3 regions of the Streptomyces sp. NPDC104202 genome follow, and region 2 is predicted to be linked to each of the others. Evidence: riboswitches for the same ligand, from Rfam matches in the RefSeq annotation. Region 2 holds a riboswitch; each other region holds the start of a gene.

Region 1 (9,801 bases), on a different contig from region 2:
GGCGTCCCCGGGGACTCGCGGGCCCGCTGGTCGGAGGGCCGGGTCCGGTCAGACGTACTCGGTCGGGAGGACCGGCTCGCCCCGGGAGAGCTGCATCGCCGACATCGGGAGCCCGGCGCGGGCCGCGATGTGCCGGGCCCGGGCGGCCTCCAGCGGCTCCCGGGCCACCACGTCGCCGCCCTTCACCAGCTCCACCAGGAGCTGGTGGCCGGCGAGCTCCGGCGGGACCGGTCCGGTGCCCACGACCTCGGCCTCGGCGACCCCGGTCGCGTCGGGCCGGCGGGCCGCCCACTTGCGGCCGCCGACGGACGCCTTGCCGCCCAGCGACTTCTTGGCCACCGGGACGAGCGGCGCCCGGGTGTCGGCCGAGTCGGCCCGCGCCACCAGCTTGTAGACCATCGAGCAGGTCGGGTGGCCGCTGCCGGTGACCAGCTGCGTCCCCACCCCGTACGCGTCGACCGGGGCCGCCGCGAGCGAGGCGATGGCGTACTCGTCGAGGTCCGAGGTGACCACGATCCGGGTGTCCCGGGCGCCCAGCTCGTCGAGCTGCGCCCGCACCCGGTGGGCGACGAGCAGCAGGTCGCCGGAGTCGATCCGGACCGCTCCCAGCTCGGGTCCGGCCACCTCGACGGCGGTCCGGACGGCCTCGGCGACGTCGTAGGTGTCGACGAGCAGGGTGGTGCCGCGTCCCAGCGAGTCGACCTGGGCCCGGAAGGCGTCCCGCTCGCTGTCGTGGAGCAGGGTGAAGGCGTGGGCGGAGGTGCCGACGGTCGGGATGCCGTAGCGGAACCCGGCCGCGAGGTCCGAGGTGGAGTCGAAGCCGCCGACGTAGGCGGCGCGGGAGGCGGCGACGGCCGCGAGTTCGTGGGTGCGCCGGGCGCCCATCTCGATCAGGCGCCGCCCGCCGGCGGCGGCCGACATGCGGGAGGCCGCGGCGGCGATGGCCGAGTCGTGGTTGAGGATGGAGAGGATCACCGTCTCCAGGAGCACGCACTCGGCGAAGGAGCCCTCGACGCGCAGCACGGGCGAGCCGGGGAAGTACACCTCGCCCTCGGGGTACCCCCAGATGTCGCCGGAGAAGCGGTAGCCGGCCAGCCAGGCGAGGGTCGGCTCGTCGACGATGCCGTGCTCGCGCAGGAAGCCCAGCACGGCGGGGTCGAAGCGGAAGTTCTCGACGGCGTCCAGGACGCGTCCGACTCCCGCGAGGACTCCGTAGCGCCGCCCCTCGGGCAGCCGCCGGGTGAAGACCTCGAAGACGGAGCGCCGGTCGGCGGTGCCGGCCCGCAGGGCCGCCTGGAGCATGGTCAGCTCGTACTGATCGGTGAAGAGCGCGGTCGACGGCACGTCCACCGGCAGCCCAAGGTCCGCAGCGTTCATGTCAGCGATGCTAGCGCAGAAATCGTCAGAGTGACGATTTCTATCGCCGTCCGTGTGCCGCGGGCGCGCCCCGTTTGTGCGACGGGCCCCCAGGGGTGACAACATGGGGTGAGTGAGCGTCGCGCCTATTGAGATCGAACGTACGGAATCCGCCGAGGAGGTCTCCGCGGTCACCGAACCCGACGTGCCGTGGGTGACCCTCGTGCACAACGATCCGGTCAACCTGATGAGCTACGTGGAGTACGTCTTCCAGTCGTACTTCGGCTACTCCAAGGACAAGGCGCACAAACTGATGCTCGACGTGCACCACAAGGGCCGCGCGGTGGTCTCCAGCGGCACCCGTGAGGAGATGGAACGCGACGTGCAGGCGATGCACGGCTACGGCCTCTGGGCGACCCTCACCCAGGACCGCTTCTGATGGCCGGCCACTTCGAGGCGCTGCCCGGCGGCGGCGCGGCCGTCGCGCTCGACGAGGTCGAGATCTCCATCCTCCGCTCCCTCGCCGTGCAGCTCATGGAGCTGATCGGGCCGGGTGACGAGCCCGCGGCCGACGAGGACCCGCTGGCCGCGCTCTTCTCCGAGGGCCCGAGCGAGCCGCCGTCCGACCCGGCCCTGCGGCGCCTCTTCCCCGACGCGTACGGGGACGACAGCGAGGAGCTGCGGGCGGCCGCCTCCGACTTCCGCCGCTACACCGAGAACGACCTGCGCACCCGCAAGCGCGAGGACGCCCTCGCGGTGGTCCGCGCCCTGGACGGCCTCTCGGCCGAGGCGGCGGGCGAGGGCGGGGCGGTCCTGAAGCTGACCGCGGACGAGTCCCGGGCCTGGCTCGGCGCGCTCAACGACCTCCGGCTGACCATCGGGACCCGTCTGGAGGTCACGGACGACGAGGAGAGCGAGCAGCTGTACCGGCTGCCGGACTCCGACCCGCGCAAGCCGATGGTGATGGCCTACCTCTGGCTGGGGGCCCTGCAGGAGTCGCTCGTCGGCACCCTCCTGCCGTAGCCGGTCCTCCCGGCGGCGGGGTGTTCGCTCAGCGGACGCTCAAATCCGGATAACGAATGCGTTATCAGACCGTCCACCCCGCACTCTTGTGTCCCTTTCCTTCCCTTTTCCCTGTGGCGTGCGCCACACGGATCTCCGTCGATCGCCCCGCGCCCCGTGATAAATCTTCACGACCGCTCGGGGACGCCACCCCTGTTCCCGAGGGCGCTCGTACCGGCTGACCGCCGGTGGCACTCCATCCACATCCGGGGGGATCAGGAACTGGTCCGCGGCAGACGCACTCGCAGTCGCGCGGATCGGCATGGAGAAAGGCGCACCACCATGACCTCTGTGCAGGTCGACAAGCAGCACGACGGCGACGAGGCCGCGGAATCCGCACCCGGTGAGGGCTATCACCGGGCACTCGGCGCCCGCCAGATCCAGATGATCGCCATCGGCGGCGCCATCGGGACCGGCCTCTTCCTCGGCGCCGGCAAGGGCATCTCCATCGCGGGACCGAGCCTGATCCTCGCCTACGCCCTCGCGGGCGTCGTCATCTTCTTCATCATGCGGGCGCTCGGCGAGCTCCTCATGTACCGCCCGGTCTCGGGCTCCTTCTCCGAGTACGCCCGTGAGTTCATCGGCCCCTTCGCGGGCTTCGCGACCGGCTGGACGTACTGGCTCTTCTGGGTCGTCACCGGCATCACCGAGGTCACCGCCGCGGCCACCTACATGACGTACTGGTGGGACATCCCGCAGTGGCTGTCCGCCCTCGTCTTCACCGTGATCCTCTACGGCGCCAACCTGATCTCCGTGAAGCTCTTCGGTGAGCTGGAGTTCTGGTTCTCCATGGTCAAGGTCACCGCGATCGTCGGCATGATCCTGATCTGCGCCGGCATCCTGACCCTCGGCTTCTCCGACGCCGGCGACACCGCCTCCGTCACCCACCTGTGGGACCTCGGCGGCTTCTTCGCCGGCGAGGACGGCATCTTCTCGACGCTGATGACCCTCCAGATGGTCATGTTCGCCTTCCTCGCCGTCGAGCTGGTCGGCGTCACCGCGGGCGAGTCGAAGGACCCGAAGACGGTCCTGCCGAAGGCCATCAACACCGTGCCGTGGCGCATCGCCGTCTTCTACGTCGGCGCGCTGATCATGATCCTCTCGGTCGTCCCGTGGACCGAGTTCAAGCCGGGCGTCTCCCCGTTCGTCGCCGCCTTCGAGAAGATGGGCCTCGGCATCGGCGCCGCCATCGTCAACTTCGTCGTCCTGACGGCCGCCCTGTCCTCCTGCAACTCGGGCATGTACTCCACCGGCCGGATGCTGCGCGACCTGGCGCTCAACGGCCAGGGCCCGAAGGTCTTCACCCGGCTGACCGCGTCCGGCACCCCGCTCGTCGGCACCACGGTCTCCGCCGCGCTGATGACGGTCGGCGTCTGGATCAACTACCAGTGGCCCGGCGAGGCGTTCAACTACGTCGTCTCCTTCGCCACCATCTCCGGCATGTGGGCCTGGATCGTCATCCTGGTCTGCCAGATCCGCTACCGCCGCAAGGCCGACCGCGGCGAGCTGCCCCAGTCCTCCTTCAAGGCGCCCGGCGGCATCTGGTTCAGCGTCTTCTCGCTGGCCTTCATCGGCATGGTCATCGTCACGATGGCCATGGACGAGGGCAACCGCGTCGCGCTGTACGGCGCCCCGGTCTGGGGCCTGCTCCTCGCCGTCTCCTACCTGGTCCTCAAGGCCCGCAACCCCCAAGGCGCGGCCTTCGCCAAGCGGTCCTGATCCAGGACCGTCCGGCATGCGGGCCGTCCCGTACCACTCCTCGGTACGGGGCGGCCCGTCTGCTTATCCTGTCGGCATGCTGACCATCACCCGGGCCCTGTACGACCAGATCGTGGACCACTCCCGCGAGGACCACCCCGACGAGGCCTGCGGCGTGGTCGCGGGCCCGGCCGGCAGCGGCCGCCCCGAACGGTTCATCCCGATGCTGAACGCCGCCCGCTCGCCCACGTTCTACGAGTTCGACTCCGCGGACCTGCTCAAGCTCTACCGCGACATGGACGACCGGGACGAGGAGCCCGTGATCGTCTACCACTCGCACACCGCCACCGAGGCCTACCCGTCCCGTACGGACATCTCGTACGCGAACGAGCCGCAGGCCCACTACGTCCTCGTCTCCACCGCCGACGCCGACGGCGCCGGCCCCTTCCAGTTCCGCTCCTTCACCATCGTCGAGGGCGTCGTGACCGAGGAAGAGGTCCGGATCGTCGAGTCCTACGCGTAGGGGACCTCCGCCGCCGTCGTGCGGAACCTCGCCAGATAGGCGGAGGGCGTCACCCCGAAGTGCCGGGCGAACGCCCTCCGCAACGTCTCGTCGCTGCCCAGCCCGCTGCGCGCCGCCGCGCCCGTCACGCTCGCCCCGCCCTCCAGGAGCATCCGGGCCGCCTCCACCCGCACCCGCTCCACGTACCCCGCCGGCGTCGCCCCCGTCTGCTCCCGGAACAGCCGGGCCAGATGCCGGGCGCTCACCCCGGCCCGCCGCGCGAGCACCGGGGCGCTGTGGTCCGCCGCCGGATCGGCGGCCACCGCGTCCAGCAGCGGACGGACCACCGGATGCGCCGTCGGGGGAGTCCGCGAGGCCGCCGAGAACTGCGACTGCCCGCCCGGCCGCTGCAGGAACACCACCAGGTCCCGGGCGACCGCGCGGGCCGCCTCCGGTCCCCGGTCCTCCTCCACCAGCGCCAGACACAGGTCGATCCCGGCCGTCACGCCCGCCGAGCTCCACACCCCTCCGTCCCGCACGTGGATCGCGTCCGGGTCCACCTCGGCCGCGGGGTACCGGCGGGCCAGCTCCGCCGCGTGCTCCCAGTGCGTCGTCGCCCGCCGCCCGTCCAGCAGCCCCGCCGCCCCCAGCGCGAACGCCCCCGTGCAGACCGAGGCCACCCGCCCCGAGCGGGCCGCCAGACCCGCCACGACCGGGGCCACCGCCACGCACCGCTCCACGTCCACCGCCCCGGGCACGATCAGGGTGTCCGCGCCGGTCACCGCCCCCACCGCGAGGTCGGCGCCGATCCGCAGCCCGGCCGAGGTCCGCACGTCCCGCCCGTCGGGCGAGCACACCACCACCTCGTAGCCCGACCCCGCCGTGGCGAAGACCTCCAGGGGCGCGGAGACGTCCAGGAGCCGGACGCCGTCGAACGCGGCCACCACCACCGTGTGCACCGTCATGTGTCCGATTCTGTGGGATGCCCGTCCGTACGGCCATGGCGGGGGTGCGGCCCCGCCGACGAGGCTGGTCCCATGAACGCACTCGCGCTGATCCCCGACAGCAGGCTCGCCGCCGCCGCCACCGAGCTCGTCCGCGACACCACGAGCGACCTCGTCTACGACCACTCCCGCCGCGTCTACCTCTTCGGCGCCCTCCAGGGCCGCGCCCGAGGTCTCGCCTTCGACCCCGAACTCCTCTACGTCGGCGCGATGTTCCACGACCTCGGCCTCGGCCGGGAGCACCGCGGCAGCGGCCGCCGCTTCGAGGTCGACGGCGCCGAGGAGGCCGCCTCCTTCCTCCGCGCGCAGGGCGCCGACGAGGACGCCGTCCGTCGCGTCTGGACCGCGATCGCCCTCCACACCACCCCCGGCGTCCCGGAGTTCATGGAGCCCGAGGTCGCCCTGGTCACGGCCGGCGTCGAGTACGACGTCCTCGGCATCGGCTACGACGACCCCGCCGTCGTCGGCCCCGAGGACCGGGCCGCGGTCGTCGCCGCCCACCCGCGCCCCGACTTCAAGCGACGGATCCTGGAGGCGTTCGCCGAGGGCGTCGCCCCCAAGCCGGACACCGCCTTCGGCAACGTCAAGGCCGACGTCCTGCGCCACTACGTGCCCGGCTTCGTCCCCGGCGACTTCGTGACCACCATCCGCGAGTCGTCCTGGCCGGAGTGAGAGACTGGCCGGGACCCAAGGGCGGCAGGACCCAGGAAGCCGGTGCGAATCCGGCACGGTCCCGCCACTGTGACCGTCTCCGAAAGGAGGCGGAAGCCAGGAACTGACCTGCCGCCTCCCACCGCCGATCGGGGACGTGGAAATCCCCGGAGGAGGCCGTTTCCGCCATGTCCTGGCGTCGCCCGCTGCTGTCCGCAGCCGCCCTGATCCCGCTGCTCGCCGCCTGCTCGGCCGCCCCCGAGGCAGCCGCCCCGCCCGCGAAGCCCGCCGCCGGATTCCCGTACACCGTCACCAACTGCGGTGTGGAACACACCTACCAGGCGCCGCCCCGGCGCGCGGTCACCATGAACCAGCACGTCACCGAGATCATGCTCGCCCTCGGCCTGGAGAAGTCGCTCGTCGGCACCGCCTACCTCGACGACGCCGTCCTCCCGGCGTACCGCGCGGCGTACGACACCGTCCCCGTCCTCGCGAAGGAGTACCCCTCCAAGGAGGCCCTCCTCGCCGCGAACCCCGACTTCGTCTACGGCGGTTACTCCTCCGCCTTCGACGCCAAGGACGGCCGGAGCCGCGACGACCTCGCCCGCTCCGGCATCGCCACCCGCCTCAACACCGAGTACTGCCCCACCGGTTCGCCCTCCCTCGACGACCTCTACCGCGAAGTGCGCGAGACCGGGCGCACGTTCGGCGTGGCCGGCCGGGCCGAGAACTGGATCCGCTCGGCCCGCGCCACCGTCGCCGCCACCGCGCAACGGCTCCACGGCACCCGGCCCGTCTCCGTCTTCGTCTACGACAGCGGCGACAAGACCGCGTTCACCGCCGGCGGCAAGGGCATCGGCAACGAGCTCATCACCCGCGCCGGCGGCCGCAACGTCTTCGCCGACCTCGACAAGGCCTTCGGCGACGCCACCTGGGAGCAGGTCGTCGACCGCCGCCCGGACGTCATCGTCATCTACGACTACGGCACCACCACCGTCGAGCAGAAGAAGCGAAGGCTCCTCGACGACCCCGCGCTCCGGGACGTCCCGGCGATCAGGAACCGGCGGTTCGCCGTGATGCCGCTCTCCGACACCGTCCTCGGCGTCCGCGTCCCCGCCGCCGTCGACAAGCTCGCCGCCCAGCTCCACCCCGCCCGGTGAGCACCGCGCTCCGCCCGGCCCGGACCCCGGCCCGCGCGGCGGCCCCGGGCCCGGGTCCCGCCCGCCCCGCGCGGTACGCCCTCGTCGTCGCGGGACTCGTCCTCGCGCTGGCCGCCGCCGCGCTCGCCTCCCTCGCCCTCGGCTCCGTCCGCGTCCCGCCCGGCCAGGTCCTCGACGCCCTCACCGGGCGGGCGGCCCCGTCGCCGTACCGCACGATCGTGCTCGACGTACGGCTGCCCCGGGTCCTGCTCGGCATCGTCGTCGGCGCCGGGCTCGCCGTCGTCGGCGCCGTCCTCCAGGCCCTCGTCCGCAACCGGCTCGCCGACCCCTTCCTCCTCGGCATCTCCTCCGGAGCCTCCGCCGGCGCCGTCCTGGTCCTCGTCGCCGGCATCGGGGGAGGGGTGACCACCACCCTCGCCCTGCCCGCCGGCGCCTTCGGCGGCGCCCTCCTCGCGCTCGTCCTCGTCTACGGACTCGCGCGCCGGGGCGGCACCATGACCGGCGCCCGGCTCGTCCTCGCCGGGGTCGCCGTGTCCTACGTCCTGTCCGCCCTCGCCACCCTGATCCTCGTCGTCGCCGGGCGCCCCGAGCAGTTCCAGGAGGCGCTGTACTGGTCCCTCGGCGGCCTCGGCAGCGCCCGCTGGGACACCCTCGCCCTGCCCGCGGCCGTCCTCGCCGCGGGCGTCGGCGTCCTCCTCACCCTCGCCCGCCCCCTCGACCTGCTGCTCACCGGCGAGGAGGGCGCCACCGTCCTCGGACTCGACACGGCCCGGTTCCGCGCCGCCGTCTTCGTCCTCGCCTCCCTCGTCACCGCCGTCATGGTCGCCGCCAGCGGAGCCGTCGGCTTCGTCGGCCTGATGGCCCCGCACGCCGCCCGCCTCGCCGTCGGCGCCCCGCACCGCCGTCTCCTGCCGGTCGCCGCGCTCGGCGGCGCGCTCGCCCTCGTCCTCGCCGACCTCGGCGCCCGGACCGTCGCCGCGCCCCAGGACATCCCCGTCGGCGTGCTCACCGCCCTCACCGGCGGCCCGTTCTTCCTCTGGCTGATGCGCCGCCGCCCGGAAGGGGCACCCCTGTGACCGAACTCCGCCTGCACGGAATCTCGTACGGCCGGCGCCTGCGCTCCGTCGACCTCACCGTCGGCCCCGGCGAGACCGTCGGCCTCATCGGCCCCAACGGCAGCGGCAAGACCACCCTCCTGCGCTGCGTCTACGGCACCCTCGTCCCCACCGCGGGCCACGCCGCCCTCGACGGCGACGACCTCCACGCCCTCGGGCCCAAGGCCCGCGCCCGCCGGGTCGCCACCGTGCCCCAGGACGGCGCCGCCGAGTTCGAGCTCACCGTCCGCGAACTCGTCGCCCTCGGCCGCTCCCCGCACAAGCGGTTCTGGGAGGGCGACACCGGGGCCGACCGGGACCTGGCGGCCGCCGCCCTCGCCCGCGTCGGCCTCGCGGAGCTCGCCGACCGCCCGTACCCGACCCTCTCCGGCGGCGAGCGCCAGCGCGCGCTCGTCGCCCGGGCCCTCGTCCAGGACCCGGCCCTCCTCGTCCTCGACGAACCCACCAACCACCTGGACATTCGCCACCAGCTCGACGTCCTGGCCCTCGTCCGCACCCTGGGCACCACCAACCTGCTCGCGCTCCACGACCTGAACCTCGCGGGGGCGTACTGCGACCGCCTCTACGTCCTCGAACGGGGCCGGCTGGTCACCGGAGGCACCCCCGACGAGGTCCTCACCCCCGAGCTGCTGGACGCCGTCTACGGGGTGGAAGCCGAGGTCATCCCCCATCCGAGGACCGGCCGCCCGACCGTCGTCTACCAGCACGGTCCGGCAGGCGGTCAGGAATCATCCACCATGTGAGATCACATTCCGGAACCCGGACCGGGAATCGATACGATGAGCCCATGGTTTCCCACGACGTGAGCGAAGAGACTCCGGGCACACCCCTGCTCGTTGCGCGCCTGCACGTCGACCTGTGCCGCCTCGCCAGCGCGATGTGTACGTCCCGCGCTGCGCTCTGAGCGACCGGCCGAGCGCACACCCCGTACGACCCCTCCGCGCGGGCCCCCAGCAGCGCGCCCACCACGTCACTTCCGACAGGAGCCCACGTCATGGCCATCGAGGTCCGCATCCCGACCATCCTCCGCACCTACACCGACGGCGAGAAGGCCGTCGAGGGCAGCGGTGACACCCTCGCCGCGCTCTTCGCCGACCTGGAGTCCCGCCACACCGGGATCGAGGCCCGCATCGTCGACGGCGGCAAGCTCCGCCGCTTCGTCAACGTCTACCTGAACGACGAGGACGTCCGCTTCCTCGACGGCATCGACACCAAGCTCTCGGACGGCGACAGCGTCACGATCCTGCCGGCCG
Region 2 (9,801 bases):
GTGAGCGGCGGCGGTACGGGGACGGGCTCCGCCCCGACCCCGGCGCGGGCCAGGGCCCCGGCCCACCGCGGTACGTGGGTGTCGGGCAGTTCCCGCGGCCGCCAGGCCCCGGTGCCGGCCGCCTCGGCGGCGTCGAGGAAGGCGAGGGCGGCGGCGAGGGCGGCGCGGACGGCGTCGGCGGCGTCGATCCGGAAGGCCGCGGGGCCGAGCCGCAGCAGGGCGGTCCCGGCGGGCTCTGCGACCAAGCTCACATCGCCGCCGAGTCCGGCCACCTCGCCGCGGCCGTCGTCGAGGACGAACAGGAACCGTCCCGAAAGGGACGCGGCCCGGGGCTCGGCGCAGAGGCCGGCGTCCAGCCCGCGGGCCCACAACTGCACGTCGGCGCGGCCGAGTCCGCCGAGTCCGGCGGTGGGCGAGGCGATGACGTTGCGGACGCGTTCGTGGGTCGGGGAGGGCAGCAGGTCGGCCGCGGCGAGCAGCTCCGCGAGCCGGGCCCCGCACCCCTCCGGAAGGCCGCGCAGCTCCGCGTTGCCGCGCGAGGTGACGCTGATCCGCCCGTCGCCGAGGGTCTCCGCCGCGTCGGCCAGCACATGTGCCTGACGTGACGTCAGGCGGCCTGCGGGGAGCCGGAGTCGGGCCAGCCGGCCGTCGTCGGCCGCGTGCAGGCGCAGCGCCCCGGGGCAGGCGTCGCCACGGTCCCGTATGCGAGGTTCGCCCGGTTCGGGCGGCGGGGGTGGGGTGGGCGGCATGGCGGCGAGCATACCCACGGGAAACCGGCCGACCACCGGGTGTGATCCTGCCGACCCTTCGGCCCCCCGACGGCACGATCTACTATGCAGACGGCATGGGGTCCCAGGACCCCGGGGAGGAAGCCCGGTGAGAATCCGGCGCGGTCCCGCCACTGTGAGCCCGTACCGGTCGTGCCTCGGCACCACCCGGGACGGGTGAGTCAGGAACTCCCGCCATCCACACGACCACCCGGGGCGCGGACAACCCCGAGGAAGGCCTGCGCACGCCATGCTTCTGCTGCTGTCGCACTCCGACACCGACCTGCTCAGCGCCCGCGCGGCGAACGCCGGATCCGCCGGCGGCCCGGTCGAGTACCGCTTCGCCAACCCCTCCCGCCTTCCCCTCGCCGACCTGGCCGGCCTCCTCGACGAGGCCGAACTCGTCGTCGTCCGCCTCCTCGGCGGCCTCCGCTCCTGGCAGGAGGGGCTCGACGCGATCCGGGCCACCGGAAAGCCGCTCGTCGTCCTCAGCGGCGAACAGGCCCCCGACGCCCAGCTGATGGAGGCGTCCACCGTCCCCGTCGGCGTCGCCACCGAGGCGCACGCCTACCTGGCGCACGGCGGCCCCGCCAACCTGGAGCAGCTGGCCCGCTTCCTCTCCGACACGGTCCTCCTCACCGGCCACGGCTTCGAGGCCCCGGCCGCCGCCCCCACCTGGGGCGCGCTGGACCGCACCCCGCGCCGCACCGACGGCCCGACCGTCGCCGTGCTCTACTACCGCGCCCACCACATGAGCGGCAACACCGCCTTCGTCGGCGCCCTCTGCGAGGCGATCGAGGACGCCGGCGCCCGCGCCCTGCCGCTCTACGTCGCCTCCCTGCGCGCCCCCGAGGCCGCACTCGTCGACACCCTGCGCACCGCCGACGCCATCGTCACCACCGTCCTCGCCGCCGGCGGCACCAAGCCCGCCGAAGCCCAGGCCGGCGGCGACGAGGAGGCCTGGGACGCGGGCGCGCTCGCCGCGCTCGACGTGCCGATCCTCCAGGCGCTCTGCCTGACCGGCTCGCGGTCCGCGTGGGAGGAGAACGACGAGGGCCTCTCCCCGCTGGACGCCGCCAGCCAGGTCGCGGTGCCCGAGTTCGACGGCCGGCTCATCACCGTCCCGTTCTCCTTCAAGGAGATCGACGAGGACGGCCTGCCCGCGTACGTCGCCGACGCCGAACGCGCGGCCCGCGTCGCGGGGATCGCCGTCCGGCACGCCCGGCTGCGCCACATCCCCAACGCCGAGAAGAAGCTGGCGCTCGTCCTCTCCGCGTACCCCACCAAGCACTCCCGCATCGGCAACGCGGTCGGCCTCGACACCCCCGCCTCCGCCGTCGCCCTGCTCCGCCGGCTGCGCGAGGAGGGCTACGACTTCGGACCGGAGGAGGACCTCCCCGGCGTGGTCTCCGGCGACGGCGACGAGCTGATCTACGCCCTCATCGAGGCCGGCGGCCACGACCGCGACTGGCTCACCGACGAACAGCTCGCCAAGAACCCGGTGCGCATCCCCGCCGCCGACTACAAGCGCTGGTACGCGACCCTGCCCGAGGAGCTGCGCACCCACGTCGAGGAGCACTGGGGCCCCGCGCCCGGCGAGATGTTCCTCGACCGCTCCCGCAACCCGGAGGGCGACATCGTCCTCGCCGCCCTGCGCCGCGGGAACCTGCTGGTCCTCATCCAGCCGCCGCGCGGCTTCGGCGAGAACCCGATCGCGATCTACCACGACCCCGACCTCCCGCCCTCCCACCACTACCTGGCCGCCTACCGCTGGATCGCCGCCCGCGCCGAGGACGGCGGCTTCGGCGCCGACGCCATGGTCCACCTCGGCAAGCACGGCAACCTGGAGTGGCTGCCCGGCAAGAACGCCGGCCTGTCCGCCGCCTGCGGCCCCGACGCGGCCCTCGGCGACCTGCCGCTCGTCTACCCCTTCCTCGTCAACGACCCCGGCGAGGGCACCCAGGCCAAGCGCCGCGTCCACGCCACGCTCGTCGACCACCTGGTGCCGCCGATGGCCCGCGCCGACTCGTACGGCGACATCGCGCGGCTGGAGCAGCTGCTCGACGAGTACGCGCAGATCTCCTCCATGGACCCGGCGAAGCTGCCCGCGATCCGCGCCCAGATCTGGACGCTGATCCAGGCCGCCAAGCTCGACCACGACCTCGGCCTCCAGGAGCGCCCCGAGGACGACGGCTTCGACGACTTCCTGCTGCACGTCGACGGCTGGCTGTGCGAGGTCAAGGACGCCCAGATCCGCGACGGCCTGCACGTCCTCGGCGGCGCCCCGGCCGGCGAGGCCCGGGTCAACCTGGTCCTCTCCATCCTGCGCGCCCGCCAGATCTGGGGCGGCACCCAGGCGCTGCCCGGCCTACGCGAGGCCCTCGGCCTGGACGAGTCGGCCGCCACCCGCACCACCGCCGACGAGGCGGAGGCCGCGGCCCGCGCGCTGGTCGAGGCGATGGAGGCGGCCGACTGGTCGGCGGACGCCGTCGGGACGGTCGCCGCCGCCCACGGCCCGGAGGTCCGGTCCGTCCTGCGCTTCGCCTGCGAGCAGGTCGTGCCGCGCCTCGCCGCCACCACCGACGAACTGGCGCACGCCGTACACGCCCTGAACGGCGGCTTCGTCCCCGCCGGGCCGTCCGGCTCCCCGCTGCGCGGTCTGGTCAACGTCCTGCCGACCGGCCGGAACTTCTACTCGGTCGACCCCAAGGCCGTGCCGTCCCGGCTCGCCTGGGAGACCGGCCAGGCGCTCGCCGACTCGCTCCTGGAGCGCTACCGCACCGACAACGGCACCTGGCCGACCTCGGTGGGCCTCTCCCTGTGGGGCACGAGCGCGATGCGGACGGCGGGCGACGACGTCGCCGAGGCCCTCGCGCTGCTCGGCGTCCGCCCGCTGTGGGACGAGGCGTCCCGCCGCGTCAACGGCCTGGAGCCGATCCCGCTCGCCGAGCTCGGCCGCCCGCGCGTCGACGTCACCCTGCGCATCTCCGGCTTCTTCCGGGACGCGTTCCCGCACGTCATCGGCCTCCTCGACGACGCCGTCCGGCTCGTCGCCGGCCTGGCGGACGAGTCCGCCGAGGACAACTACGTCCGGGCGCACGCGCAGGCCGACCTCGCCGAGCACGGCGACGAGCGGCGCGCCACCACCCGCATCTTCGGCTCCCGCCCCGGCACGTACGGCGCGGGCATCCTCCAGCTGATCGACTCGCGGGACTGGCGCACCGACGCCGACCTCGCCGAGGTGTACACGGTGTGGGGCGGGTACGCCTACGGCCGCGGTCTCGAAGGCCGCCCGGCCCGGGCCGAGATGGAGACGGCGTACAAGCGGATCGCGGTCGCCGCGAAGAACACGGACACCCGCGAGCACGACATCGCCGACTCCGACGACTACTTCCAGTACCACGGCGGCATGGTCGCGACCGTCCGCGCGCTCAAGGGCACCGCCCCCGAGGCGTACATCGGCGACTCGACCCGCCCCGAGACCGTCCGCACCCGCACCCTCGTCGAGGAGACCTCCCGGGTCTTCCGGGCCCGCGTGGTCAACCCGCGCTGGATCGAGGCCATGCGCCGCCACGGCTACAAGGGCGCCTTCGAGCTGGCGGCCACCGTCGACTACCTCTTCGGGTACGACGCCACGACGGGCGTCGTCGCCGACTGGATGTACGACAAGCTGACGCAGGAGTACGTCCTCGACCCGGAGAACCAGGCCTTCCTCAAGGAGGCCAACCCCTGGGCCCTGCACGGCATCGCCGAGCGGCTCCTGGAAGCCGAGTCCCGCGGCATGTGGGAGAAGCCGGACCCGGAGACCCTGGCCGCCCTGCGCCAGGTGTACCTGGAGACCGAGGGCGACCTGGAGGGCCCGGACGAGGACTAGGGCCTGTCGTCACCATCCCCTCTGCCCCGCGACGCCTGGCACGCGCTCTCGCCGCACCGGGCGAAAGCGCGAGTACGCCCCGTACGAGCACTTCCCCCCGGCACACCGAGAGCACGCACCAGACGCCGCAGGGCCGCCCTCCGGGCAACGAGGGGATGGTGACGACACCCCCTAGGGGGTGTCCGGGGGTGTCATCCCCCGGACGGCACGAGGGCCGGGGCCAGTTCGAGGCGGCGGCCCCGGAAGCCCCTCCTGAGCCGCCGGTCGTGACTGACCACGACCAGCGTGCCCCGGTACCCCGCGAGCGCGGCCTCGATCTCCTCCACCAGAGCCGGTGCGAGGTGGTTGGTCGGCTCGTCGAGGAGGAGCAGGTCGGCCGGTGACGCCACCAGCCGGGCCAGCTCCAGCTTCCGCCGCTGTCCGGTCGACAGGTACCGGACGGGGGTCGTCAGGTCCCGGGCGGAGAAGAGCCCGAGGGCGAGCAGTTCGTCCGCGCGGTCTTCCCCGAAGGCCTCGCACACCGTACGGGGGTCGGTGGGCGGGGCCGTCTCCTGGCGGAGCGTCCCGACGCGGGCCGGTGTCCGCACCGTGCCCGCGTCCGGGACGAGTTCGCCCGCGAGGACCTTCAGGAGGGTGGTCTTCCCGGCGCCGTTCGGACCGGTGACCAGGAGCCGTTCGCCCGGGTCGAGGCGGAGGGCGTCCAGCCGCAGCCTGCCCTCCACCCGCACGTCGGCCAGGTCGACCGGGGCTCCCTCGCCCACGAGCTCCGCCCGGAACCGCAGCGGTTCGGGAGGCGCGGGGACGGGGTCGGCGGTGAGCCGGGCGAGCCGCTCGCGGGCCGCCCGGATGCGGCTCATCGCCCCGTGCGCCCGCGACCGGGCACGGAAGGCGCCCGCCCCGCTGAAGGCCGCGGGGGCCTTGCGGGGGATGGCGGAGAAGCGGTCGATGTGACGGTCCGCGAGGGCCGTGTACCGGGCGAGCTCGTTCCTCCACTCCTCGTACGCGCATCGGCGGCGGGCCCGCTCGGCGGCGCGCCCGGCCAGGTAGCCGGCGTACCCGTCGCCGTAGCGGCGCACGGTGTGGCGGTCCTCGTCGACCTCCAGGACGGCGGTGGCCACCCGGTCGAGGAAGACCCGGTCGTGGGAGACGGCGACGACCGTGCCGCGGTGGGCGCGCAGCCGGTCCTCCAGCCAGGCGACGGCCTCGTCGTCGAGGTCGTTCGTCGGCTCGTCGAGCAGCAGCAGTCCGGGCTCGGCGGCGAGGACGGCGGCGAGCGCGAGCCGGGAGCGCTGCCCGCCGGAGAGCGTCCCGAGGGGCCGGTCCCGGTCCAGCGGGCCGGGCTCCCCGAGCCGCCGCAGCGTCGTCTCCACCCGCCGGTCGGCCCCGGCGCCGCCGCGCGCCTCGTGGGCGGCGAGCAGCTCCGCGTAGCCGGCGAGGTCACCGGTGACGGCGAGCTCCGCCTCGGCGGCCGCGATCGCCCGCTCCAGCTCCCGGACGTCCGCGAGGGCCCGGTCGACGGCGTCGCCGACGGTGGCCGTCCCGGGGAGGTCCAGGGTCTGGGCGAGGTGGCCGGTCCCGCCGGGGGAGTCGACGGTCACGGTGCCGTCGTCGGGGGCCTCCAGCCCGGCGAGGAGCCGCAGCACGGTCGACTTCCCCGAGCCGTTGTCCCCGACGATCCCGAGCCGTTCGCCGGAGCGGACGGCGAACGAGACCCGGTCGAGCACGGTCCTGTTCCGCCCGGACCGGTCGTCGTAGCGCTTGCCGACCTCGCTGAATCGGACATGGAACAAGGGGGGCCACCTCCTGCCGTCGGGGAGTGGCGAGACGGTTCGTCTCGCAGGCTCGACCGTACGGCACGGCGGAGCATTTGACAAGACGAGACGTCTCGTATTGTTGATTCGTTCCGTCATGCGGAGGCCGGGCGCAGGGCCAGGGCGGCCCTCGCGGCCGGCCTCGGCGCCGCCGCCGGCACCGGCTCGAAGTCCTTCGCGGGCAACCGGACCGGACGGGACCGGGGGTCCGTGCGCCTCCCGGCCCTGTCGTACCTCTCGACAACCACCCTCATTGTTCTAGTAGAGTGCAAACAAGGGAGGTTTTCATGAACCGTGCCACGCTTCGACTGCGCGCGCTCGCCGCGCTCCCCTTCGTCCTCGCGCTCGCCGTCCACCTGCTGCTCTTCGCCCGCTGGCGGGACGCGCTGCCCGACCCGCTCGCCACCCACTTCGCGCTCGGCGACGGAGGCCGGGCCGACGGGTGGACGGGCCGGACGGACTACCTCGTCACCAGCACGGCGCTGATCGCCGGCCTCGCGGGCGGGTGGGCCGCGTTCGTCCGGCGCCGGACCCTGTGGGCGGCATGGGCCCTCGCGGGCTTCCTCGGCGGGGTGTTCGTCCGGCTGCTCCGCACCAACCTGGCCGACGCGTTCGGGACCCAGGTCTCCGCGCCGGCCGTCGACCTCGCCGTGGCCGGGACGGCGGCGGCCGCCGCCGGCCTCGCCGGCTGGGCGCTGACCTCGCTCGTCCCCGAGGAGGAACCGGCCGGCCGGGCCGGGACTCCCGACGGCCCGCGGCTCGCGCTCGGCGCGAGCGAGGTCGCCGGCTGGTCGCGCTCCACCGGCTCCCCGACCCTGACCGTCCTCGCGTTCCTCGCCCTCGCCGCCGCCCCGGTCGTCCTGCTCGTCGTCCGGTGGCCGGACGCCCTCCTCGGCCTGCTCGGGCTGGTCATCGGCGTGCCGGGGCTCGCCCTCGCCCGGGTCCGGGTCACCGTCGACCGGCACGGCCTCACCGTCCGGTCCGGGGTCCTGCCCCGGCCCCGCGTCCGGATCGCCCTCGACGAGATCGCCGGTGCGGACACCCGGGACGTCGACGCCCTCAGCGAGTTCGGCGGCTGGGGCTACCGGGTCCGGGCCCACCGCACGGGCGTGGTGCTCCGCTCCGGCGAGGCCCTCGTCGTCCGGCGCGACAGCGGCCGGGAGTTCGCGGTCACCGTCCCCGACGCGGCCACCGCCGCCGCGCTCCTCAACGCGCTCGCCGAACGGCATGGGAAGGTCTGACCGTGCTCTTCCGCGTCGACCCCGCCTCCCCCGTGCCCCTCGGCGACCAGATCGCCGGCTGCGTCCGGGGCGCGCTCGCCGACGGCTCCGCCGTCCCCGGCGAGCGGCTCCCGGCCGCCCGCGAACTCGCCGACTCCCTCGGCGTCAACGTCCACACCGTCCTCCGCGGCTACCAGCGGCTGCGCGAGGAGGGGCTGATCGAGCTTCGCCGCGGCCGCGGCGCCCTCATCGTCCCCGGCGCCACCGCCCCCGACCGCGCCCGCCTCGTCTCCCGGCTCAGGGAGGCGGCGGCGGACGCCCGCGAACTGGGCCTGACCGACGACGAGTTCCTGGAACTGGCCCGGACCAGCCTCGGCTAGGGCCTGTCGTCACCATCCCCTCGTTGCCCGAAGGGCGGCGCGGGGCAGAGGGGATTGTGACGACAGGCCCTAGGGGGTGTCTTGTCGATCAGGCCGGATCAGGACAGCTCCCGCACCGGCGCCCCCGCCAGGAAGGCCGCGATGTCCTCCACCGCCTCGCCGAAGTAGCGGGCGTAGTTGTCCTCCGTGACATAGCCGAGGTGGGGGAGGGCGAGGACGTTCGGAAGGGTCCGCAGCGGATCGCCGGCCGGCAGCGGCTCGGTCTCGTACACGTCGAGTCCGGCGCCCGCGATCCAGCCCTCCCGCAGCGCCCGGAGCAGCGCCCCGCCGTCCACCAGGCCCGCCCGCGAGGTGTTCACGAGGTACGCGGACGGACGCATCGACCGCAGCTCGGCCTCCCCGACCAGTCCCCGGGTCCGGTCGGACAGGACCAGGTGGAGCGAGACGAAGTCGGCCGCCGCGAACAGCTCGTGCCGGTCCTTCGCGCACCTCGCGCCGTGCTCGGCGGCCCGCTCCTCCGTCAGGTGCGGACTCCACGCGACGACGTCCATGCCGAAGGCCCGGCCGATCGCGGCCACCCGCGAGCCGATCTTGCCGAGGCCGACCAGGCCGAGGGTGCGGCCGGCCAGGTCGGTGCCGACGGTGGACTGCCAGGGACCGCCGTCGCGCACGGCCTGCGCCTCGGTCCGCACGTGGCGGGCCAGGCCGAGCAGGAGCGCCCAGGTCAGTTCGGTGGGCGGCGTGGAGCTGCTGGCGGTCCCGCAGACGGCGATCCCCCGCGCGCGGGCGGCGGCGACGTCCACGGACGCGTTGCGCAGCCCGGAGGTGACGAGCAGCCGCAGCCGCGGGAGGCGGTCGAGCAGGGCGGCGTCGACGGGCGTCCGCTCCCGCATGATCACGAGGATCTCGCAGTCCCCGACGGCGGCGACGAGCGCGTCCCGGTCGTCGAGGTGCTCCCGCAGGACCCGGACGTCGACGCGGTCGGCGAGCGGGCTCCAGTCGGCGGAGGAGAGGGCGACGCCCTGGTAGTCGTCGAGTACGGCACAGCGCAGCTTCATGACCGCATGATCGCGTACACCCCACTGGCCCGCCCAGGGCGACAGACACCGCCGCGGCTCGCAGAATTGCCCTGCATTGTCACGAATCGAGGAGTGGGTGCCATGGCTGCGGGTGACAGCGCCGACGAGCTTGCCGTCCTCCGGGCCAGGGTGGCCGCGCTGGAGGCCGACAAGGCGGCCGCCAGGCCGCCCCACCACCGCGTCCGCTCCTTCTTCTCCGCCCTGCTCATCGTCCTCGGCTGCGTGCTCCTCCCGCTGGGCATCGTCGCCTCATGGACCGCGGACATCGTCGGCGACACCGACCGCTACGTGCAGACGGTCACCCCGCTCGCCTCCGACCCCGACGTCCAGGCCGCCGTCGCCAACCGGGTGACGAACGCCCTCATGGAGCACATCGACCTGCCCGCGCTCCTGGAGGGCGTCGCGCCCGAGGACCGGCCCCTGGCCGAGAAGGCCCTCGGCAAGCTGGGCGGCTCCCTGGAGAGCGCGGTCAGCAGCTTCGTCCACGACCGGGCGCAGGACATCGTGGCCTCCCCGGCGTTCGAGACCATCTGGACCGACGCCAACCGGGCCATCCACACCTCGCTCGACCGGGCCCTGACCGGCAGCGACGAGGGCGCGGTGAAGATCGAGTCGGACACGGTCACCATCGACCTGGCGCCGGTCATCGAGCGGGTCAAGCAGCGGCTCG
Region 3 (9,801 bases), on a different contig from region 2:
TGTGACAGCGGGACTTCGGCCGCGAGGGCGGAAGCCGCGGGGGTCGTGGGCGGGGCGGGTGTGGCGGGGGCGGTGGTGACGGTGAGCAGGGTGGCCGCGACGGCGACGAGTAATCCGAGGCGGCGAAGCAGCGGGCGCACGGCGGCTCCTCAAGTGGGGGTCGGGCGAGGGAGCGCTCCCTGAGGGGTGAGAATGGGCCGGTCCGTATCGGCTGTCAAGGCTTTGGTTCACGTGCCGGAAACGCCATCGACGCGTCAACGACCTTTTGGGGAACGGTTTCTCACGCTTCACCAGGCACGAGGCGAGCAGTCCCTGCCGGATGAGAGGGGGAACGGGACGGAGGCGGGTGAGCGGCGGAAGCCCGCAGGTCTCCGTGGCGCGCGGGGCCGTTGACAGCGGCGGCGCCGGGGCGTCATTCTCGCCGGAGAACGCTCCCCGAGCGGTTCGCGTGTCGTCGATCGAACGGACCGGGATGAAACGACCCACGCTGGAAGTGGTCGCCGCGCGTGCGGGCGTGTCCAAGTCGAGCGTCTCCCGCGTCGTCAACGGCGAGACGACGGTCGCCCCGCAGATCCGTGAGGTCGTGATGCGGGCTGTGCGGGAACTCGGTTACGTCCCCAACGCGGCCGCCCGCAACCTCGTCACCCGCCGCACGGACGCCGTGGCCGTGGTCGTCTCCGATCCGCCCCAGGGCGTGGTCTCCGACGATCCCCTGTTCTCCACCGTGGTGCGCGCCGTCAGCCGGGAACTGGAAGCGGCGGGCAAGCAGGTCGTCCTCATGCTCGCGGAGTCCGACCGCAGCCGCGCCAGGGTGGAGGAGTACGTGGCCGGCCGGCACGTGGACGGCGTCATGCTCGTCGCCCTGCACGGGACGGACCCGCTGCCGGCGGCCCTGGCCAGGACCGGCCTGCCGATCGCCTCGTTCAACCGCACGTCGGCGCCCCAGGTGCCCTACGCCGGCCTCGACAACGTCGGGGGCGCCTCGCTCGCGGTCCGCCATCTGCTGGAGCGCGGCCGCCGCAGGATCGCCGCCGTCACCGGACCCCTGGACCTGTTCGAGGCACGCGAACGCCTCGAAGGCTACCGCGAGGCCCTCCGGGACACCGGCCGCCGGTCGATCGTCGCGCTCGGCGACTTCACCCGGGCGTCGGGAGCCCAGGCGATGCGGCAGCTCCTGGACGACGACCCCGCGCTGGACGCCGTGTTCGCGAGCAACGACCTCATGGCCATCGGGGCGCTGCGGACCCTGCACCAGGCGGGGCGCCGCGTTCCCGAGGACGTGGCCGTCGTCGGCTTCGACGACATCGAGGCGGCCTCGTACACCACCCCGGCGCTCACCTCCGTCCGCAGCCCGATGGCCGACCAGGCCATCGCCACGGTCCACCTCCTTCTCGGACTCATCGAGGGCGGCCCCCGCGAGCCGGTCGTCATCCCGAACGAGCTGGTGGTCCGCGAGTCGACCTGACAGCAGGTCCGGTCCGGCGCCGCCGAGCGGAGGCCGGGCCGGGGCGACGTAGGGTGGGACGCGCAGCTGGTTCGCCCCGTCCGCCAGGCGGGATGCGTCGCAAGAGGGAACCCGGTGGGAATCCGGGACTGCCCCGCAGCGGTGAGCGGGAACGACCGCCGTCACACAGCACTGGGTCCGACGTACCGGACCTGGGAAGCGACGGCCAGTAGGAGCCCTCCACGAGGAGGACGTGCCCGCGAGTCCGAAGACCTGCCCGCTGCCCGCCCGCCGACACCCCTGGCGTGCGGACCAGCCCTGCCGCGACTCGCGAAGGAGAGTTGACGTGGCCGATCCCACCGTCACCAGCCCTGCCCGCCCGCTCAAGACGCCGGACGACTCCCGGGTCGTCCTCGCCCACATCATGAGCGAGCACGACACCAACCTGTACGGCACGATCCACGGGGGCGTGATGATGAAGCTCATCGACGACGCCGCCGCGGCGGCCGCCGGACGCCACGCCGACGGTCCGGCCGTGACCGTCTCCGTCGACCGCATGACGTTCCTCGCCCCGGTCCGGGCGGGCGACCTGCTCAGCGTCGACGCCGGCCTCGAACGCGCCGGCCGGACCTCCATGACCGTCGGCGTACGGGTCACCGCCGAGCGCTGGAACCACTCCGGCCCCGCGACCGAGGTCGCCACCGCGTTCCTCACCTTCGTCGCCGTCGACGCCGACGGCGATCCGCGGCCCGTGCCCGCCCTCGCGGCGTCCCTGCCCGGCTCCTCCTGAGGAACGGGCGACCGGTCCCGGCCGGGTCCCGCGACGGCGTCCGACACCGGCGACCGGCTGGGGGCCGTGATCACACCAGCCCGTCCGCCCCTGGGTGGACACCCTCGGTATCGGGTGTCCGTCTCCGTCTCCGTCTGCACGAACAGCTCCACCGGCCGGGTGTCGATCGTCCACGAGGGCGCGAGCGGTGAGGACGGGGCGTCCGTGAGCTCAGCGTACGTGCCGGACCGCGTGCCTCAGGAGGGCCTGCCGTCCGGACCCCGCGTCACCGCCGTGCTCAGCAGCCGGACGTCGTACTCGGTCCAGCAGTCGGAGATCTCGACGCCGACCTCGCTCCCGCACCGGCCGCACACCAGGTTCGGCCCGTCGAGCCCGTCCCGACGGCAGCATCCGTACAGCCGGGAGGTGTCCGTGTGCGGCCGCAGCAGCACGCCGTCCAGCGGATTGATCACCCAGGTGGGAGCGGAACCGGCCGGGGCGTACGGCTCCGGGTCGGCGGAGAACGCGCCGACGGGGACGGTCGACGGGCCGTAGGTGTAGTGCTCCCTACCCTTCACCCGCGGCAGCGGCCTCCAGGCCCGCTCCACCAGCGGCCGCGACAAGGGAGCCGCGCACGACCGGCATACGAACACGACCTGCACCACCGACACCTCACCCGTTCGCAACCTGCTCCCGCACCGCCGTCTCACACTCAAGCACAGCAGGAGGTCTTGGCCGATCCGCGTACCGGCCCTGGCCGTCGGGTCTTCCGGGCGCCCGGCAGCAGCCACCCGGGGTCGGGCGGGCCGCGCACGGCAGCGGCAGCCGCCCCCTTCGGGCCGGCCGGATCTCCGACGACGGGACCGAAGGGGGCGCATCCGTGGGGAGGGTGAACCGCCCTATCGATCAGCCGAGTTCGGCAGCCACCAGGGTGGCCGCGTCGGCGACCAGGGCGTCGACGGGGGCCGCGTCCTCGGTGAATCGGGTGGTCATCACGGTGAGCACGATCGGGCCGCCGTGGGGCGGCCAGGTGACACCGGCGTCGTTGTTGCCGCCGTAGCGGCCGCCGCCGGTCTTGTCGGCCAGCAGCCAGTCGGCGGGGAGGCCCTTGCGGAAGCGCTCCTTGCTGGTGGTGTTGCCGAGCATCCAGTCGGTGAGCAGCCGCCGGTCGTCGCTCGGGAGCGCGTCCCCCAGCAGGAGGCGGCCGTAGGTGCGCCCGATGGAGTGGGGCGTGGTGGTGTCGGTGTGGCGCCACGGTTCCGCCGAGTTCAGTTCCGGCTCCCACCGGTCCAGGCGGGTCGTACGGTCCCCGATCGAGCGGGCGAAGCGGGTGACGGCGGTGGGGCCGCCGAGCTCGCGCAGCAGCAGGTTGGCCGCGGTGTTGTCGCTGAAGCGCAGGGTCGCGTCGCAGAGTTCGGCCACGGTCATGCCGTGGGCCAGGTTCCCGGACAGTTCCGTGACGGGCGACCAGCCGGAGCGCTCGACCTCGGCCGCCGTGTACCGGATGCGGCGGTCGAGGAAGCTGCCGTCGTGGTCGAGGTCGCGCAGCACGGCGGCGACGGCGAGGGTCTTGAAGACCGAACACATGGGGAAGCGCTCGTCGGCGCGGTACGCCACCTGGCGCCCGGTACGGACGTCGTGGGCGAAGACGCCGAGCCGCGCGGCGTGCTGCCGCTCCAGGCGCCGGAGCCTGCCGGTGATGCCGCGACCCGCGGACGGGGCGGCGCCGGCTGTTCCGGCGAGCGGTAACACGACGGCGAGCGAGGCGCCCGCACCGAGGGCGAGGGCGGTGCGGCGGGACGGGTGAGAGCCTGCGAACGACACGGTTCGTACCTTTCCTGAGTGATCACTGCACAGAGAAACACGCGCCCCGGCCCCCGGCCGGTTTCGACGCGGGGCCACTCAAGCCGCCTACGGGTGCGGTCGTGGCACCCGCGAAGGGACGGACACGTGGGTGGTGCTTGCCGCATCCGTCGGCCGGGCGCATCCACGTCCGGGCCTGCGCGTGAAGTGAGGGGTACGGAGACGGGCGGCGCGGAGGCGGACGAATCATGATCATGAGTGACGGTGTGCCCGCTGGACCGGAGACACCGGGCGCCGGGGCCACGGAGCGATCGGGAGGGTCGTGGAGCGTCGCCCCCGACGGGGGACGCCCCCAGGGGGCGGTGTGCACGCACGTCACGACCCTCACGCGACCGCAGGACCTCCCCGCCTCCCCGGTCTGCGCGGAGTGCGAGGCCCTCGGGCACGGCTGGGTCCGTCTTCGCCGGTGCGCGACCTGCGGGCACATCGGGTGCTGCGACAGCTCCCGCGGCCGGCACGCCCACGCCCACTACGCGGAGACCGGCCATCCGGTGGTGGTCTCGCTGGCCGCCGACGAGTCCTGGGCGTGGTGCCACGTGGACGAGGTGTTCCTCATCGAAGTCTGACGCCGACGACCCGATGCCCCGATGCCCCGCGGAGGCCGGGCGGGGCTGGGCGGCGGTGCCTCGGGGTCGTCCCCGGCGCGGGCCCGGTCTCCTCCGCGCCGGCGCCGGGTCAGCTCGCGTCGGGTGCGTCGACGATCTTTCCGTCCTTGTCGATCGTGTGGGTGTCCCAGTACAGGTCCCACTCGTCGCCGACCTGCTCCGGCACCTTGCCCTCCGGGTACCGCACGTACCCGGCGGGCGGCTCCTCCGCGTCCGGCACGCACGCCGAGCCGGTTCCTCCGACGGACAGCACCGGGTACTCGCCTCCGCCGCAGACGTCCTCCTTGTACTCCCACCCCGCGCACCCGCTCAGCGCCACCGCGGCGACCGCACCCACGAGCGCGGCGGCGGCGATGCGGAGGGGGCGGGGCCGGAGGGCGGTGACGGTGCGGTGGACGCGGTGGATCGCAGTCATGGTCTTCTCCAGAGGTCGAGTACGCCTCCACCCTCACCCGGCCCGGGGGCCCGGCTCCTGAGTACGCGTACTCAAGAACACCTGCGCGATCACCTCAACCCCGTTGGTCCCGCCGGGATGTGAGGGGGGCTCGGCTCCCCGGGGCGGGGTCAGGGTCGGGGCCGGGTCCAGGGCCAGGGCCGGGGGGCGGCCGCCCGGAGGCGCGCTGACCGACCGCCGGTAGAGTGCCGTGGGACGAGAGAAGAGATCCTCCGATGGACTCACGCATCGCGCGCATACGCACCAAGCTGGCGAAGACGCCCTACCAGCCTCACCGCAGCCACTCCATGGGTGCCGAGCGCCACCGGTTCCGCCTCGGCCCGCGCGTCACGGCCGCGGAGGCGGACGCGTTCGAACACGACCATCACATCGCGTTGCCACCGGCCTACCGCACTTTCCTGACCGGCCTCGGGGGCAGTGGCGCCGGGCCCTTCTACGGCCTGCTCCCCCTCGACGAGTGCCGCCTGTTCACCATGGACCCCCGGCCACCGGACGGCGCCCCGCGCGGCTTCCACCACGCGCGCCACCCCGATGCGGCGCAGGGGGACCTGTTCCTCCACATCGTCGAGATGGGCTGCACCGACCTCTGCCTCATCGCCGTGACCGGCCCCCTCACGGGCCGCGTCCTCACCGGCAACTCCGACGGCTTCTGGCGTCCGAACGTCTCCTCGGCCACCGACTTCCTCGGCTGGTACGAACGCTGGCTCGACCACATGCTCGACGGCAAGGACAACCGCGCCCTCGGCCTCACCTCACCCCCGACCGTCGCCCACTCCCCCGGCGGCCCCCGCGTCACGCTCTGCCGGGCGCCGGGCCACACCGGCCGCGCGCCTCACCTGGCGCGGTGACTCCGAGCCGTGGCCGTGCGCGGCGGGGAGAACGAGGACGCGCGGTGCTTTCCCTCCCCGTCGTCGCGGCGGCCGTCCGGGCCGGGCGGTGGCCGCCCCCGGATCAGGGGGTGTCGCCCGAGTAGTACAGGCGGCAGCTCACGCCCGGTCCCGGTGTGCGGGGTTCGCCCGGGCGCGGGTCGTAGAGCGCGCGTCCGCCGGGCCAGCGTGAGAGCTCGGTGGGCAGGGCCACGCCGTCGTCGATCTCCTCGGTCCGCCAGCCGTGGACGTCGAGGAGGAGGCCGTCGAGCGGGCCGCCGACCAACTCGGCGTAGGACCGGTCCGGAAGCGGGCCCGGATCGGGGTCCTCGTGGTCATGGCCGTACACCCGGCCGCGTAGCAACTGCTCGTCACCGTTCACCCGAACAAGTCTTCCAGTCACCACTGACAACACCCTCGGACGCGGCCCCGGCTTCCGGTCCACGAGCCGATGGGGCGTCGCCGACAGCTCGCGCGACATCGTCCGGATGGGTCAGGTGCGGATGGTGGCCGGCGCCGGCGATGACCGTCACCGTGGCGCGGGGCAGGGCGTTCAGGAGCAAGTGGCCCTCCGGCGTGAGGGGATCGCGGGAGCCGACGACGACATGGACGTGGCCCGGGTACTCCCGGAGCCGGGAGCGCAGGTCGGCGCGCCGCTGCGGGTTCCCGGCGGCGCTCAGGAGGCGGGACACGGTGGTGCCGACGGTGCCGCGGCGGAGGTCCGCCACGGAGGACCGGAGTGCGGCCGCGTGGCGCGGGTCGCCCGTCAGGCGCGTGGCCAGGGCCGTGGGGGTCGTACGTCTCAGGTGCAGGCGGGTGAGGAGGGATGCCCGGGTGAGGCGGGGTGGGTGGGCCTGGAGGAAGAACGGGGAGACGAGCGTGAGCCGGCCGACGGTGTCGGGGTGGTCGGCGGCGGCTTCGACAGCCGCTGCGGCGCCGATGGAGTGGCCGACCAGGTGACGGGCGCCGGTGTCGGTCAGCAGCGCGCTCAGCCAGGACGGCCAGTCGTCGGGGTGACCGTTGCTCATGCCCAGGCCGGGCAGGTCGGCGGCGCGGGCGTGGCCGATCGCCGCGACGACCGGAGCCCAGGTGTCGGCATTGACGGGCAGGCCGGGGAGTACCAGCGTGGGCGCGTCGGGCTCGCCCAGTTCGAACGTGCGGATGCCACCGGGCGCGGTGAACCGCCGGTCGGCCGCGGGGGCGTCGCCGAAGCGGTGGGCCGCGAGGTGATCGGCCCAGCGGTGGAGGGTCGTGGTGGTGTCCGGCATGGTCAGGCCGTGCCGGGCGGCGAGCGCGTGGGCCGGAGCGGTGGGGTAGCGGTCGGCGGAGAGGAAGGTCAGGGTCTCGGGATCGGCCTTGGTGAGCCGCTGGGGAAGACGCTTGAGCAGGGGTGCCGGGACCCGCATCCGGGGCGCCTTGACGCCGTAGTGCTCGGCCGCGCGGGTGAGCAGGTCGGGCAGGGCGGGAGTGTCGTCGTCGAGGAGCCAGTACGCGGAGCGTTCCGTGGCCGGGTCCGTCGGCAGCAGGGCCATGAAGCGGGCGAGGTGGTCGGCGGCGACCACGGGGACGAAGGTGCGTCCGTCGCCGGGCAGGGCGGGGAGCGCACCGTGCCAGAGGTCCTTCAGCTGGGAGGCGAGCCCGATGTACTGGTCGGATGCGCCGGTGGCGCTGTCCCCGATGACGCTGGCGGGGTTGACGATGGACCAGGGGACGTCCAGCCGGGTCGCCAGCTCGCGGAAGACCGCGTCGGCCTCGACCCTGGACGCCTCGTAGGCGCCGAGTCTGCGGTAGGTCTCGCCCCGGCGGGCTTCGTTCCAGGGTTCGGCATCCTGTCCCCCGACGCGGTATCCGGAGATCTGGACCAGGCGGCGCAGGTGCGGCAGCCGGGCGGCGAACGCGACGACGGTGCGGACACTGTCGACGTTGGCGTGGCGCGCCTCGTCCACGGACATGCCGAACCGGAAGGCCCCGGCGCAGTTGTAGATCTCCGTGACGTCGTCACAGGGGCCGTCGACCAGTGACGCCGTGGTGAAGTCGACTCTCAGGTCGGCGGGGACCTGCTCGTGCCCGCGTGCCGCGAGCCATCGGGCCAGCCGCTGGTACGACGCCTCGCTCCGGTTCGCCGTGCTCACCCGTACGCCGGCCTCGCCGAGGGCGAGCACCAGGTGGCGCCCGATGAAGCCGCTCGCGCCCAGCACCAGCGCGTGTCTGCCGTCCGTGGTCATGCCGACGCCTCCCCGACCGGCGCCAGCAGGACGTCGATCGCCTGGGCGGCGCAGTGGAGGGGTTCCGTGGACCGCTGGGCGCGCGACACGATCACCGCTCCCTCCACCATGCTGACCATGGCGGTCGCCAGCGCGCGGGCGGCGGGGTGCGGACGGCCGTGGGCGACGAGCAGTTCGGTGACGGGCCCGATCCACGACTCGAAGGCCCGGGTGCACGCCTCGCGCAGCCGCTCGCTCTGCGTCCCCATCTCCAGTGTCACCACCGAGACCGGGCATCCCAGCTCGAAGCCGCTGCCTTCGAGCATCCCGGCCAGTGCGTCGATGACCCGTCGCAGCACCTCACCGGGCGTCGCGCGCTCTTGGGCCGCGCCGGCCACGAGGGCGCCGAAGTGCGCGGCCGCGAGCTCGACCGCCCTCTCGCCGAGGGCCTGCTTGCCCTCGGGGTAGTGGAAGTAGAGGGACCCCTTGGGGGCGCCCGCGTGCTCCACCACCGTGGCGAGTCCGGTGCCGCTGTAGCCGTGCCGCTGGATGAGTTCGAGCATCGATTCCGCCAGCCGCAGGCTGGTCTTCGCTCCCTTGGTTTCCACCATGATCCAGATAATAGACCGGTCTATATATTTTGCAAGAGGCCGGGCGCCCCCGCCCGAAGGCGGGACTGGTGCCGAGGGGGCGGGACCCGGGCCGAGGACGGGGAGGGCCGGAGTCGCGGCGCTGCGCGCCCGGGCAGGCGGTCTCACTAGGCGGTTCCGGGCGGCAGCGGCGGAAACCGGCTCGATAGAGTGGGTGCCATGCCTAGAACTTCGCCCTCGGTGGCCCTCGACTCCCTGCTCGCCGGCAACCGCCGCTTCGTCGCGGGGGAGCAGGACCACCCGAACCAGGACGCCGCCCGTCGTGCGCAACTCGCTCCCGGGCAGGAGCCCTTCGCGGTCATCCTGGGATGCTCCGACTCGCGGCTCGCGGCCGAGATCATCTTCGATCAGGGGCTCGGCGACCTGTTCGTGGTGCGGACCGCGGGTCACGTCCTGGGGGCGGAGGTGCTGGGAAGCGTCGAGTACGCGACCAGCGTCCTCGGCTGCCGGCTCGTCGTCGTGCTCGGTCACGACTCGTGCGGAGCCGTCGCGGCGGCCCGTAACGCCGTCGAGGACGGCCTGCCGGCCGTCGGTTTCGTCCGGGACGTCGTCGAGCGCGTCACGCCGAGCGTCCTGGCGGCCCGCGCGGCCGGTCTGACCGAGGACAGCGACATCATCGACGAGCACATAAGGCACACGGTGAAGCTGCTCATGGACCGTTCCCGCGTCGTGTCGGACCAGGTGGAGTCGGGTGAGGTCGCGGTCGTCGGCCTGGCCTACCAGCTGGCCGAGGGCAGCGCGCGGCTGGTGACGGCGCACGGCGCCGACGCCGAATGAGGGGCCCCGCGCCGCAGCGCTTCGCCTGCTCCGAGGCGTCGTCCCGTGCGTCCGGCATCGAGACGGCCGCCGAGGTGCTCCGGCAGGGTCACCTCGTGGTCCTGCCGACGGACACCGTGTACGGGGTCGGGGCCGACGCCTTCGACCCGAAGGCCGTCGCCCGCCTCCT

Evidence for each region. A riboswitch is a leader RNA that binds a small molecule or an ion and turns the genes downstream of it on or off. The one in region 2 is predicted to bind cobalamin.
Region 1: linked by a shared signal. The riboswitch ahead of ACZ60W_RS12010 (ABC transporter substrate-binding protein) and the one ahead of cobN (cobaltochelatase subunit CobN) in region 2 are both predicted to bind cobalamin.
Region 3: linked by a shared signal. The riboswitch ahead of ACZ60W_RS00845 (acyl-CoA thioesterase) and the one ahead of cobN (cobaltochelatase subunit CobN) in region 2 are both predicted to bind cobalamin.

Annotation. Positions count from the first base shown of each region.
Region 1 is NZ_JBVJMN010000013.1:97,758-107,558, forward strand. It holds gene ACZ60W_RS11975 (nicotinate phosphoribosyltransferase) at 49-1,377, opposite strand; gene clpS (ATP-dependent Clp protease adapter ClpS) at 1,490-1,795, shown strand; gene ACZ60W_RS11985 (DUF2017 domain-containing protein) at 1,795-2,379, shown strand; gene ACZ60W_RS11990 (amino acid permease) at 2,701-4,137, shown strand; gene ACZ60W_RS11995 (M67 family metallopeptidase) at 4,214-4,639, shown strand; gene ACZ60W_RS12000 (GlxA family transcriptional regulator) at 4,630-5,583, opposite strand; gene ACZ60W_RS12005 (HD domain-containing protein) at 5,656-6,294, shown strand; cobalamin riboswitch at 6,287-6,420, shown strand; gene ACZ60W_RS12010 (ABC transporter substrate-binding protein) at 6,462-7,433, shown strand; gene ACZ60W_RS12015 (FecCD family ABC transporter permease) at 7,430-8,509, shown strand; gene ACZ60W_RS12020 (ABC transporter ATP-binding protein) at 8,506-9,291, shown strand; gene ACZ60W_RS12025 (putative leader peptide) at 9,336-9,452, shown strand; gene ACZ60W_RS12030 (MoaD/ThiS family protein) at 9,543-9,801, shown strand, end outside.
Region 2 is NZ_JBVJMN010000005.1:59,742-69,542, reverse strand. It holds gene ACZ60W_RS05190 (cobalamin biosynthesis protein CobG) at 1-761, opposite strand, end outside; cobalamin riboswitch at 827-978, shown strand; gene cobN (cobaltochelatase subunit CobN) at 1,018-4,641, shown strand; gene abc-f (ribosomal protection-like ABC-F family protein) at 4,833-6,431, opposite strand; gene ACZ60W_RS05175 (hypothetical protein) at 6,740-7,693, shown strand; gene ACZ60W_RS05170 (GntR family transcriptional regulator) at 7,696-8,052, shown strand; gene ACZ60W_RS05165 (D-2-hydroxyacid dehydrogenase family protein) at 8,151-9,110, opposite strand; gene ACZ60W_RS05160 (hypothetical protein) at 9,213-9,801, shown strand, end outside.
Region 3 is NZ_JBVJMN010000001.1:183,466-193,266, forward strand. It holds gene ACZ60W_RS00835 (discoidin domain-containing protein) at 1-131, opposite strand, end outside; gene ACZ60W_RS00840 (LacI family DNA-binding transcriptional regulator) at 473-1,465, shown strand; cobalamin riboswitch at 1,516-1,739, shown strand; partial or broken gene ACZ60W_RS00845 (acyl-CoA thioesterase) at 1,869-2,201, shown strand; gene ACZ60W_RS00850 (hypothetical protein) at 2,471-2,791, opposite strand; gene bla (class A beta-lactamase) at 3,120-4,037, opposite strand; gene ACZ60W_RS00860 (UBP-type zinc finger domain-containing protein) at 4,379-4,642, shown strand; gene ACZ60W_RS00865 (SCO0607 family lipoprotein) at 4,752-5,096, opposite strand; gene ACZ60W_RS00870 (SMI1/KNR4 family protein) at 5,351-5,983, shown strand; gene ACZ60W_RS00875 (hypothetical protein) at 6,087-6,383, opposite strand; gene ACZ60W_RS00880 (alpha/beta fold hydrolase) at 6,373-8,226, opposite strand; gene ACZ60W_RS00885 (TetR/AcrR family transcriptional regulator) at 8,223-8,816, opposite strand; gene ACZ60W_RS00890 (carbonic anhydrase) at 9,015-9,632, shown strand; gene ACZ60W_RS00895 (L-threonylcarbamoyladenylate synthase) at 9,629-9,801, shown strand, end outside.